Regions from separate parts of the Blautia sp. MSK20_18 genome, predicted to be linked through region 1. Evidence: riboswitches for the same ligand, from Rfam matches in the RefSeq annotation. Region 1 holds a riboswitch; the other holds the start of a gene.
What was found. Region 1 has a riboswitch for cobalamin ahead of LI091_RS08250 (ABC transporter permease). Riboswitches for the same ligand answer to the same signal wherever they lie in the genome.
Positions count from the first base shown of each region.

Region 2: another riboswitch for cobalamin. It lies ahead of LI091_RS16715 (cysteine-rich small domain-containing protein); the one in region 1 lies ahead of LI091_RS08250 (ABC transporter permease).

Region 1 is NZ_JAJCGR010000011.1:44,070-49,745, forward strand. Features, by position in the region: gene LI091_RS08235 (ABC transporter ATP-binding protein) at 1-347, shown strand, start outside; gene LI091_RS08240 (ABC-2 transporter permease) at 344-1,018, shown strand; gene LI091_RS08245 (MATE family efflux transporter) at 1,174-2,532, shown strand; cobalamin riboswitch at 2,680-2,853, shown strand; gene LI091_RS08250 (ABC transporter permease) at 2,990-3,919, shown strand; gene nikC (nickel transporter permease) at 3,935-4,798, shown strand; gene LI091_RS08260 (ABC transporter ATP-binding protein) at 4,779-5,570, shown strand; gene LI091_RS08265 (oligopeptide/dipeptide ABC transporter ATP-binding protein) at 5,580-5,676, shown strand, end outside.
Region 2 is NZ_JAJCGR010000049.1:5,257-10,932, reverse strand. Features, by position in the region: gene LI091_RS16725 (glycyl radical protein) at 1-701, opposite strand, end outside; gene LI091_RS16720 (phosphatase) at 1,056-1,772, shown strand; gene LI091_RS16715 (cysteine-rich small domain-containing protein) at 1,878-2,165, opposite strand; cobalamin riboswitch at 2,433-2,602, opposite strand; gene LI091_RS16710 (C40 family peptidase) at 2,835-4,295, opposite strand; gene LI091_RS16705 (N-acetylmuramoyl-L-alanine amidase family protein) at 4,579-5,676, opposite strand, start outside.

The DNA.
Region 1 (5,676 bases):
TAAGAGAGTATATGGAAGAAGAACCGGAGAGAAGTATCCTGATCAGTTCACATATTTCTTCGGACTTAGAACATCTGTGTGATGACATTTATGTGATACATAAAGGAAAGATTGTACTTCATGAAGCGATGGATACGATTCTTGAAAAATATGCAGTGTTGAAGGTCAGTGAGGAACAATATCAGGCAGTGGATAAAAGGTATCTTTTGAAAGAGAAAAAAGAGTTTTTTGGAGTTGCCTGTCTGACGAACGAGAAGCAGTATTATATAGAAAATTATCCGGAAATCGTAGTAGAGAGCGGATCACTCGATCAGGTGATCCTGATGTTGACAGGGGGCGAAAGATGATGAAAGGAATCAGAGGGCTTTTGGAAAAGGATTTTCGATTGTTTTTTCGACAGGGTGGTAATCTTTTTTTGGTGTTAGTGTTTGTAGCATTGTTTTTTATACTTACAGGAAAAACGGCAGCTGCTTTCATTGCAATGTATATCCCATCTGTTCTGGCGATATATTCAGGTAATACGATCAGTTATGATGAAAATGGCCATGGTTACACATATTTATTTTCTTTACCCGTAAATAAAAAAATATATGTCAGAGAAAAATATATTTTTTCCTTTATCATGACAGCATGTGGATGGTGCATTGGAATGATCTGTGCAGGAATTATGGTACTCATAAATCCTGAAGAGGTGTTTGATCTGGAAATGCTGGCAATGGAGTTGATCACATTTTTTGTGTTTCAGGCAATTGCGGGAATTATGATCGCGATCAGGATAAGGTTCGAAGGAGAGAAAGGGCGAATTGTGCTGCCAATCGCAATTTTAATTATTTTTGCGATTTGTTATACAATTAGATCTTTTGTGAAGACTAACTTGGGATTAAAAGAAAGTATTCTGCATATGATAGGGGGAATAGGGGATTTTGAAATCGGGATTGCCCTTATTGTGCTAAGTCTGCTTATATGGTTTGCTTCGTATAAGTATAGTATGAGCGCCATGAAGAAGAAAGAGTTTTAATATAGGCGTGGCAAAAATGATCCATTAAAAATAATGATCATAAAGATGTAATAGCTACCAAAAATATGAGAAAAACTTTGTGAAAAAATAGTCTTGTGTTTCGTAAGAGTCCCTTGTAAAATAACGGACAAGGATGAAAAGAAAAGGAGATTCTTATGGGAACTAATGAAAAAGATATGACTGCCGGATCTCCCGGAAAACTGATCATAACTTTTGCCATACCAATGATGCTTGGAAATATTTTTCAGCAGTTTTATACAATGGCAGACACCATGATTGTCGGACAAGTGGTAGGAGTTAAAGCACTGGCGGCAGTAGGTGCCGGAGATTGGCTGGTATGGCTGGTGTTGGGGATCATGACAGGTATCACACAGGGTTTTTCTATTCTTGTATCTCAGTATTATGGAGCAAGGGAAAAGGAAAATCTGAAATGTGCAGTAGCGAAAAGCTATATCATGACAGCATTACTGTCTGTGGTCGTACTCGCAGTAAGTGAAGGTACAGTTTATCATGTTCTTTTATTTTTACAGACACCGGATAATGTCATTAATCTGACAATGCTATATTTGCGGCTGATCTTTGCGGGAATCCCGATCATAGCTGCTTATAATATATTTGCAGCGATCCTTCGGGCACTTGGAAACAGCAGATCTCCGTTGATCGCAATGACAGTGGCAGCAGTGATCAATGTGGGACTGGATCTGTTATTTGTGGCGGTTTTTGGCTGGGGTATTGCCGGAGCAGCAGTGGCAACCGTTATCGCACAGGGATTTTCAGCCTTGTACTGTTTGATCGTATTACGTAAAATCCCGGATATCCGCCTGGAAAAGAAGGACTTTTACAGGCAGCCCTCTATGAGCCTGCGGCTTTTGGAACTGGCGGTTCCTCTTGCGATACAGAATGTGATCATCTCCGTGGGAGGACTTGTGGTACAGTATGTGATCAATGGATTTGGTTTTCTGTTTGTGGCGGGATTTACGGCATCGAACAAGCTGTATGGGGTTTTGGAGATGGCTGCCGTTTCATATGGATATGCTATTACAACCTATGTGGGCCAGAATCTTGGTGCAAAAAAATACCAGAGGATTCGAAAAGGCGTGCGCAGCGGCACTTATATGGCAGTGCTCACTTCGGCTTTCATTTCCGGCATGATGGTACTGTTTGGACGTAATGTACTGTCCCTGTTTGTATCCGGTGAACCGGATCAGACCCGACAGGTATTGGATATAGCATATAAGTATTTGTTTATTATGGCTGTCTTTTTGTGGGTGCTGTATCTGCTGTATGTGTATCGTTCCGCTATCCAGGGCCTGGGTAATACTTTGATTCCGCTTGCCAGCGGCATTGCAGAATTTATAATGCGTGTCAGTGTTGCGCTGCTGCTGCCAAAACTGATCGGTGAAGATGGAATATACTATGCAGAGATCTGTGCATGGAGCAGCGCAGCTGTTTTATTATTCGTAAGTTATATGATCATTATACGGAAATATAAAGAAGTCACCGTTCATACATAATGTTATTTACTTAAGAGATTTATAATAATACAGGCAGAAAATATCCGGGTTTCACTATGAAATGTTCAGATATTTTATATTTGACAAAAAACTATTTATATAAAAAGAAAAGTATGATATTATAATATTTATTCATTGCAACTATGAAAATTGAATAGTCAGAAGGGTGTACAAAGTACTTAATAAGGAATCTGGTGAAATGCCAGAACAGCCACCGCTACTGTGACAGGGACGAAAACCAAAATATCACTGGAGAGATCCGGGAAGATGGTAAGTAGGAAGAACTGGAGTCAGGAGACTTGCCTTTTTGACAGAAGAATTCTGATTCGGATGGGATACAGAAGGAATAAGCTCTGCCTGAGGTAGAGGTTTGTTTTTTGTGCTGATATGATGCTGGATCATATCAGCTTTTTTTATTTTAACCGAATAAACAGATGAAAAATGAGGAGAAATGAAAATGGGAAAAGTAATTGCAAAGCGTTTTATATTTATGATTCCGGTAGTGCTGGCGGTTACATTTATTATTTTTATGCTGAGTTTTATATCGGCAGGTGATGCGGCCAGAGTGCTGGCGGAGAAAAAATATGAGCATCCGTCACCGGAGCAGGTAGAAGAAGTACGGCATGAGGAAGGACTGGATCAGCCGGTGCTGGTACAATACGGGAAATGGCTGGATCAGGCACTTCATGGCGATTTTGGAAAATCATATTCTACCAGAAAACCGGCTTTTGAGGAATTAAAAAGATATTTTCCACAGACATTTAAACTGGCAGTTACTTCGTTTTTATTGTTGATGATCGTGTCAGTCCCTCTTGGAATTTTGTCGGCAATTTATGAAAACAGAGTTCTGGATAAAGTCATTCGCATTTTGTCGTCCCTCAGTGTATCTATGCCGTCTTTCTGGATCGGTCTGATGCTGCTCTATATATTTGGAGTAAAGCTAAAAGTGATTTCCGTGATCGGAGGAGATGCCGGAGGCATCCCGATTCTTGCGGCATTTGCCATGGATATCAGTTTCTTTGGAATTATGACGAGATTGATCCGTACCAATATGATACAGGTGCTGAAGCAGGATTACATACGTGCCAGCAGAGCTAAGGGATTGTCATCTGTAAATGTAATTTTGCGTCATGGTCTGAAAAATATCCTGATTCCTGTGCTGACACGTCTGGTATCAATTGTGATCGGTTTTTTCTGTGGCTCAGCTGTGATAGAAAGTATTTTTTCAATTCAGGGAATCGGAAATCTGGCATTGAAATCCGTGATCTCAAAAGACACTCCGGTGCTGCAATGTTTTATCTTTATTCTGGCTGTTGGCATTGTAGTATTAAATTTTCTTGTGGATATCGCCTATTCTGCGATTGACCGGCGAATCCAGTTAAAGTAAAGGAGAGATCATAGAATGGGAAGCAGAAAAAAGCAGAAAACAGAAAAAAGCATGATCCAGAATCTGTACTGGAAACAGGTATTCCGGTCACCGAAAACAAAAATAGGATTGATGGTGGTCATAATTTTTGCATTGGCAGCTATTTTTGCACCTGTACTGGCGCCGCATGATCCACTGCTTGTGGATGTTTCGATAAAATTAAAGAATCCGTCGGCGGCATATCCTTTAGGTACTGATCAGCTGGGACGATGTATTTTATCAAGACTTCTCTGGGGCAGCCGGTATTCACTGAGCTATAGCTTTACGGTGCTTCTGATTACTGTATGTGTCGGGGTGCCGATCGGACTGTTTGCCGGATATGTAGGTGGAAAAATCGATTCCATAATTATGAGGATCATTGATGTATTTATGGCTATGCCGGTCTTTATTGTGGCACTTGCCATTGCAGGAACCGTAGGAGCCAGCGGCGCTCATCTGATTCTGTCCTTATCGGTCGTATCCTGGGCAGAATATGCAAGGCTTGCCCGAGCATTGACACTTCAGGAAAAAAATAAAAATTATATGACCGCACTAAAAGCCGGCGGCTGCGGCCACGCAAGGATCATATTTAGGCATGTATTGAGAAATATCCTGCCATCTGTGATCGCACTGGCAACAATGGAAATCGGTTCGATCATTCTGTCAATTGCCGGTTTTTCCTTTATCGGCCTTGGTGTGCAGGCACCGACACCGGAATGGGGGATCATGCTCAGTGACAGTAGAAGTTATATCCAGACTTATCCAAGACTGATGTTTTATCCGGGCATACTGATCATGATCATTGTTCTGGCATTTAATTATCTGGGGGAGGGAATACAGAATGGAACAGCCCAAAAATGATGTCCTAAGGGTAAAAAGACTACATGTGGAGTTTCAGACATCTCACGGAATGGTTCATGCAGTAAAAGATGTCAGCCTGGAAGTAAAACGCGGAAGGATCCATGCTCTGGTGGGAGAAAGTGGAAGCGGCAAGTCAGTTACCTCTCTGACGATCATGAATCTGCTTGCAGGAAATGGAAAGGTGATATCCGGAGATGTGACACTGAACGAAAAGAGTCTTCTGAAGTTATCAGGAAAAGAAAAACGACAGTTATACGGAGACAGGATCGGAATGATCTTTCAGGATCCGACTGCTGCTCTTGATCCGCTTTTTACAGTTGAACAACTGCTTCTGGAAGGACTGAGAAAACATCGCAAAATGAGCAAAAAACAGGCAAGGGAAGTAGCGTTGGAAAGTCTGCGGATGATGAATCTGCGTGATCCGGAAGAACTGATGAAGAAAAAACCTTACGAATTGTCTGGTGGTATGTGCCAACGTGTTATGATCGCCATTGCCATGTCCATGAAACCGGATTATCTGATCGCAGATGAGCCGACGACAGCCTTGGATGTAACCGTACAGAAGCAGATCCTGGAAGAAATCTATCAGCTATCCAGGAAAGAAAATCTGGGCGTGTTATTTATTACGCATGATCTGGGTGTGGTGGCAGAGATCGCAGATGATGTTTCGATCATGAAAGACGGCGAAATAGTGGAAAACGGAACGGTTGAAGAGATCTTTTATCATCCGCAGCATTCATATACAAAAAAACTGTTGGATGCAGTTTTATAGGGGAAAAGTATGAGTACGTTACTAAAGACAGAACATTTAAAAAAATATTATGGCAAGAAAAAAATTGTGAAGGCAGTGGATGATGTAAGTCTGGAAATCCATGCAG
Region 2 (5,676 bases), on a different contig from region 1:
TGATATGCCATCTGCTCTGCGAGCTCGGCATAGCGATGTGCATAGTCGATAACTGCCTGACAGCTCATGATAACTGCTTCCAGGAAACGGGATTTCTTTGCGTAATCACCATCTCCTACATTACACTCATCCAGTTCCTTCTGAGCTTTGGCAATGATCCCTTCATAACCGATCGCCAGAACTTCTTCATATTTAACGGTTACGTGTCCTACACCATTGTAGAAATAGTTTCCGGGTGTAAAAATATTGTGGTCAATGGCAAGAATCGCTTCCGGTGCCATATAGGAGGTTGCAAGCTCACTGGTAGTCTTGCCTTTCCAGTATTTATGTACCTCACGGAGCTCCGCCTTGGTTTCCTCCGCAATATAAAATGGATCGGCTGTTCTGGTAGCCACTGTATCCAGCTCATCCTCCAGCCACTGGAAAGAATACTCCGGAAACGTCTGACAGCCTCTCGGCGCCAAAGTGCTGCTTCCGACGATCAGCTCCTCATCACGGATGATGATCGGAATGTTGTGCAGGATGTGGGCAAATGCCTTGGCTCTGCGGGTGATGATCGGCTCGTCTTCTGTTGCTTTGTAAGACTCTGTGATCAGTTTTGCTCTGGCAGATTCGATCACCGGCATCTTTGCATAAAGATTATCTACAAGATGTGTGATCCTGTCTGTTTTCGGAACATCTGCTATATGAAATTTCTCCATGATTCTCCTTTCTCACAACCGGTTGTTTCTGGTGATCTGTCTGCCTCTACGCTTCCAGAACCGCTCCTGTCCGGCTATGTGCTCATGTAGTTTTATTATACCTTACCCCTACTTCGATGTCAACGAAATCCAACATGTATTTCTAGCTGTTTTTGTGGTTTTTGTCGGTTGCGCCCTGTTGATTTTATTTGTTTTTTGTATTTTTATGTTTTTCTCTATTGACTTTGTTTTTCTGCTCTGCCATACTTGGATTTATATAGGAATTCCTTTGTTTTTCAGAAAAAATTTATGCAAAGCGGACATTCGTATTCCGCTCTGTCACATGTTCTCAAACAGTAAAAGAGGTGTATTTTTATGTATCTTTCTGATATGCATACCCACTCCATCGCCAGTGGTCACGGCACGGAATGTACCATCACCAACATGGCACGCGCAGCTGCCGAGAAAGGTCTCCGGCTTCTCGGGATCACTGATCACGGTCCCGGCACTCTGGCAGCCGGAACTTCCTCCTATTTCCGCAGCCTTACCTATTCTCCCAAAAAACATTTCGGTGTAGAATTACTCTACGGAATTGAACTGAATATCCTTGACCGCAGCGGAACGGTAGATTTAGATCAGGAATTATTATGTAAACTTGATTACGCCATTGCCAGCATGCATGCCTGGAATTACCGCTGCGGTACCAGAGCCGAAAACACAGAAGCTTTTATCAATGTAATGAAAAACCCCTGTGTAAAGATCCTCGGACATAGTGATAACACTCATTACCCGGTTAATTATGATGCGCTTGCAAGGGCTGCCAGGGAAACCGGCACGATCTTTGAGATCAACGAAGCTTCTCTTGCACCTTATGGCTATCGTGGCGACACAAGAGAAAACTGTTTCGAGATCCTTCGATGCTGCCGCAAATATGATCTGCCGCTGCTTCTTTCCAGTGACAGCCATGGCCCGGAGCATATCGGAGATTTTACCTGTGCTGCTGAGTTTGTTCATCAGGCCATGTTTCCGGAACAGCTGATCCTCAACAACCAGATTCCCAGACTCAAGGTTTTTCTCCAAACCAGAGAATGATCTTCTGTATCTTTTCCGACAGATAACAGATATTGTCCCCCAAACAAAACAGGCCAGTTCAAACACAGGAATATACATTTTCCTGTATCTGAACTGGCCTGTTTTTTATTTTTCCCGCTGCTTCCGTACAATTTCCGCAAGCTCGCTATATTTACCTGTAACATATCCGAAATTTTCTCTTCTGTGAGGAAGCTTGCATTCGGTGCAGTCTTTGATCCCGCTTTCCGTAAAGCGGAAATTACCACCACATTTATCTCCCAGTGCATATAAAGGACAATAGCAGAACAGACAATTGAAGTTCTCCGGATCTGCTCCTTTATGGCACGGAAAATACTCACAGTTTTTGTGGCTGAAGTAAGAGTATTCTTTGCCTTCCCAGTATGGTTTCTCCATGGCTCTTTTCTCCTCTCCTGACATAACCACACATAATTTTTTCCTATAAAAAAGAGGTAGCGATGCCACCCCGGGGTAGAAATATAATCCGTTCATGAGTGCGCGGAGGGAACGAATGTATCCGGAGTAGTATCGCCTGCCATTTAATCATGTATAATTCATATGAACAGGCGCATTCCATAAAAAAATGCCTACTCTCGTAAAAAAGTAGACAACGTCCCAGGGGTGCGGAGTCCCTGAAATGGTTGTTACACTTTACACGGAAGTTTAACCTCGCCATAACAAGCAGGTTTCCTGGCTCCGGGATCATGACTCCTCTCTCCTTCTCATACATACGTACAATGGACTATGAGATTCGCTCCTCCGTTACAGTGACCGGATCGCTCAGGTTTCACACCTGATTCCCTTTTCTGTGGACTTCTGATAATCAATATATAACTGTCAGCTATCCTCAGCACTTGCTATGTTCAATATGGAATTATACTGACATTATAATAACATCCCGTTAATTATATGTCAATACTGTTTTCAATATTTATACATTTTTGAGCATATTTTGTTGCTGTTCACTCCGTTCCATGGGTTTTTCAGTATTTTTTCCGACGTTAAAAACAGCCCGACAAACTGCTGTCGGGCTGCTGTATTTTTATTTTCTGTTGTACGTTTTTATTATACAAGACGTCTTACAGATACAATTGTTCTGTATGTAGCATCATTGCTGATCTTGATCCCGTCCTGAGAGTTCGATGCATGAACGATCTGGCCATTACCCATGTAAATAGCCACGTGTCCGCCATAGCAGATCAGATCTCCCGGCTGTGCATCTGCGTAGGATACTTCTGTACCTGCATTCTGCTGCTCATAGGAGGTTCTCGGAAGGCTGACTCCGAAGTTCGCATAGACACTCTGTACAAATCCGGAGCAGTCTGCACCATTGGTAAGGCTTGTTCCACCCCATACGTAAGGATTTCCCACAAACTGTGTAGCATAATTCACAACAGAAGATCCTGAACCGCTACTGTAAGAAGAACTGTCACTGTCTGAAGATGTATCCTCTGCATTAGATGTGTCCTCTGCACTTTCTTCAGATGCGTCTGTGCTGTTATCGTAATCTGCGTCTGCATTATCCTCTGTATTCTCAGTATCCTCGGACGCATCATCATTCTCACCATTGTCTGCATCTTCATCCACATCCTCGGTGTCATCTTCTGCAGTATCCTCATCTGCATTCTCGATCACGTCGCCGTCCTCATCGTACTGTACGTCTTCGCTCTCGTCCGCCTCATCCTGCTGTGCTTCCTGCTCTGCCTGGCGTCTTGCTTCCTCTTCTGCCTCAGCCTGTGCTCTCGCTGCTGCTTCAGCCTCGGCCTGACGTCTTGCCTCTTCCTCTGCTGCAATACGCTCAGCCTCTAATCTCTGAAGCTCTGCAGTCTGCTCTGCAAGAAGGTTGGCATAATCTGTAGCCTGCTGCTGTGCGTAGGCGATCTCATTATCATAATCTGCGGATGTGGCACGCTTCTCATCCAGCTGTGCCTGCAGGTTCTGGGACTCTGCCTCATATTCCTGCTTCATTCCCTCCAGTTCTGCCTTCTCCTGTGTGTACTGTGCCTCCAGGTTTGCCACCTGCTGGATCGTATTGGAATATTTTTCAAGACTCTTACGGTCCTGCTCATAAGTCTTCTGTGTGTACTCTGCTCTTGTAAGAAGGTCAGACAGGTTCTCTGCATTCAGCATCATCTGGAACCATGCATCATCTCCACCCTTCTCATAGAGATACTGGATACGTTTCTTCATTGCCTCATACTGTTTCTGCTTGGCATTTTTGGCCTTCTCAAGGTTGGTCTGTGTAGATGCAATGTCGGCTTCCTTATTGGAGATATCTCCCTCCAGTGTCTGGATCGAAACCATCACGTTTACAAGATTGGCATCAAGAGTTGAAATCTCGCCTTCAATCTGTGACTTCTGTGAGGAAAGCTCATCCAATCTGGAATAAGTCGCATTCAGCTGTTCGTTAGTCGCATCCATCTCCTGCTGAAGTGCTGCCTCATCTTCTCTTGTTGCGCTTACGCTGACTACCTGTGCTCCGCTGATGATGAGCGCCAGTGTCAGACATAATATCCTTTTCTTCATGACTGTTCACCCTCGCAATCTGATTCTAATTTAATACAGCGGATCTGACCATCCGCTTCGTTGGTTTTCTTTGTAATACTTTTGCAATATCTTGTTTCAATCTTTTTATATATTAACACAGTGTTATTTGGATTGCAAGGATTTTCTATTAATTAGTTTAAAACTTTGTAACATTTATTAATGATTTTGACATTAAAAAAGGAGAACCCGGGTTATCTCAGGTTCTCCTCTCACGTTTCTTATTTCTATTTGTTACATACAAATTTCTTTCAGCATATCCTGATCAGAAAAGATCTGCAAGGATCTGATTGGCTGTCTTGTTCAGATATCCGTTGGGATCGGAAAGAGTGCTTCTGTTCCATCTGAAGTATGCACCGTTTCGGATATAGTTACCACTGGATTCATGATAGTCATATTTGCTGGCTCCAGGATACCTAGACATATAAGTTTCTGCCAGCTTGATCGCCTGGCTTCCGTAAGTTCCGCTTGGTGTCGGTGTTCCGGAAATCTGTACGCCGGCATTCGGTGTACAGTGGAGGATCACGACACTCTTATCGGAACACTGTCCGAGAACGATCCAGGTATGTCCGCTGTTGTATCCGATATCCCCAGGATAAAGCTTCCAGTTTGAGCTTGCCAGCTGAGCCTGGGAAACAACGGTACCCATTCCCTTGCCGGAATACAAAGATCCAAGATTTCCGGAAACATCCGTGTACATAGGTCCACCGGATCTGCTCTGCATGATCTGATATACAGACCATCCTACAAAGCCGGAACAGTCAAGGCCCTTCTGTTCTGTAGCTTCACTGAGATCCATATAATATCTGTAATTATAGGAGCTGGAATTGCTGTCATACCACTGTTTCCATTTTGGACTGATGCCCTTTCTGGTCGCATCCGACCAGTTGTGGCCGCCGCCCCATACGTAAAGAGTCTTTCCTACCGGAAGTAATGCATTGGCAAGGAAATTCTTGATAGTCCTGGAGCTTGTCGCTGTAGTAGTGCTTGGGTTGGTATCCAAGACACCATTGCTGCCAAATGTATACTTCTTGCCATCGATCGTCTTCGTTCCCGTAGCCATGACACCGGTTGACGGATCGAAATAATATTTATATCCTTTTTTGGAATTTGTGACCCAACCGGTAGCCATCACGCCGCTCTTGCTGTAAAAATAATAGGTATCGCTGCCGATCTTCTTGAAGCCCTTATACATAGCTCCCGTGTTTGGATCAAAATAACGCTTCTGCTGTTTCTTATTCGTTGCCCAGCCCTTTGCCATAAAGCATTTGCTGGTAAAATATCTGGTCACATTCTTCTTGTCTGTAAGGAATACACTTCTGGCTGCAGCACCACTGCCGCTGTAGAAATAATATTTCTTATT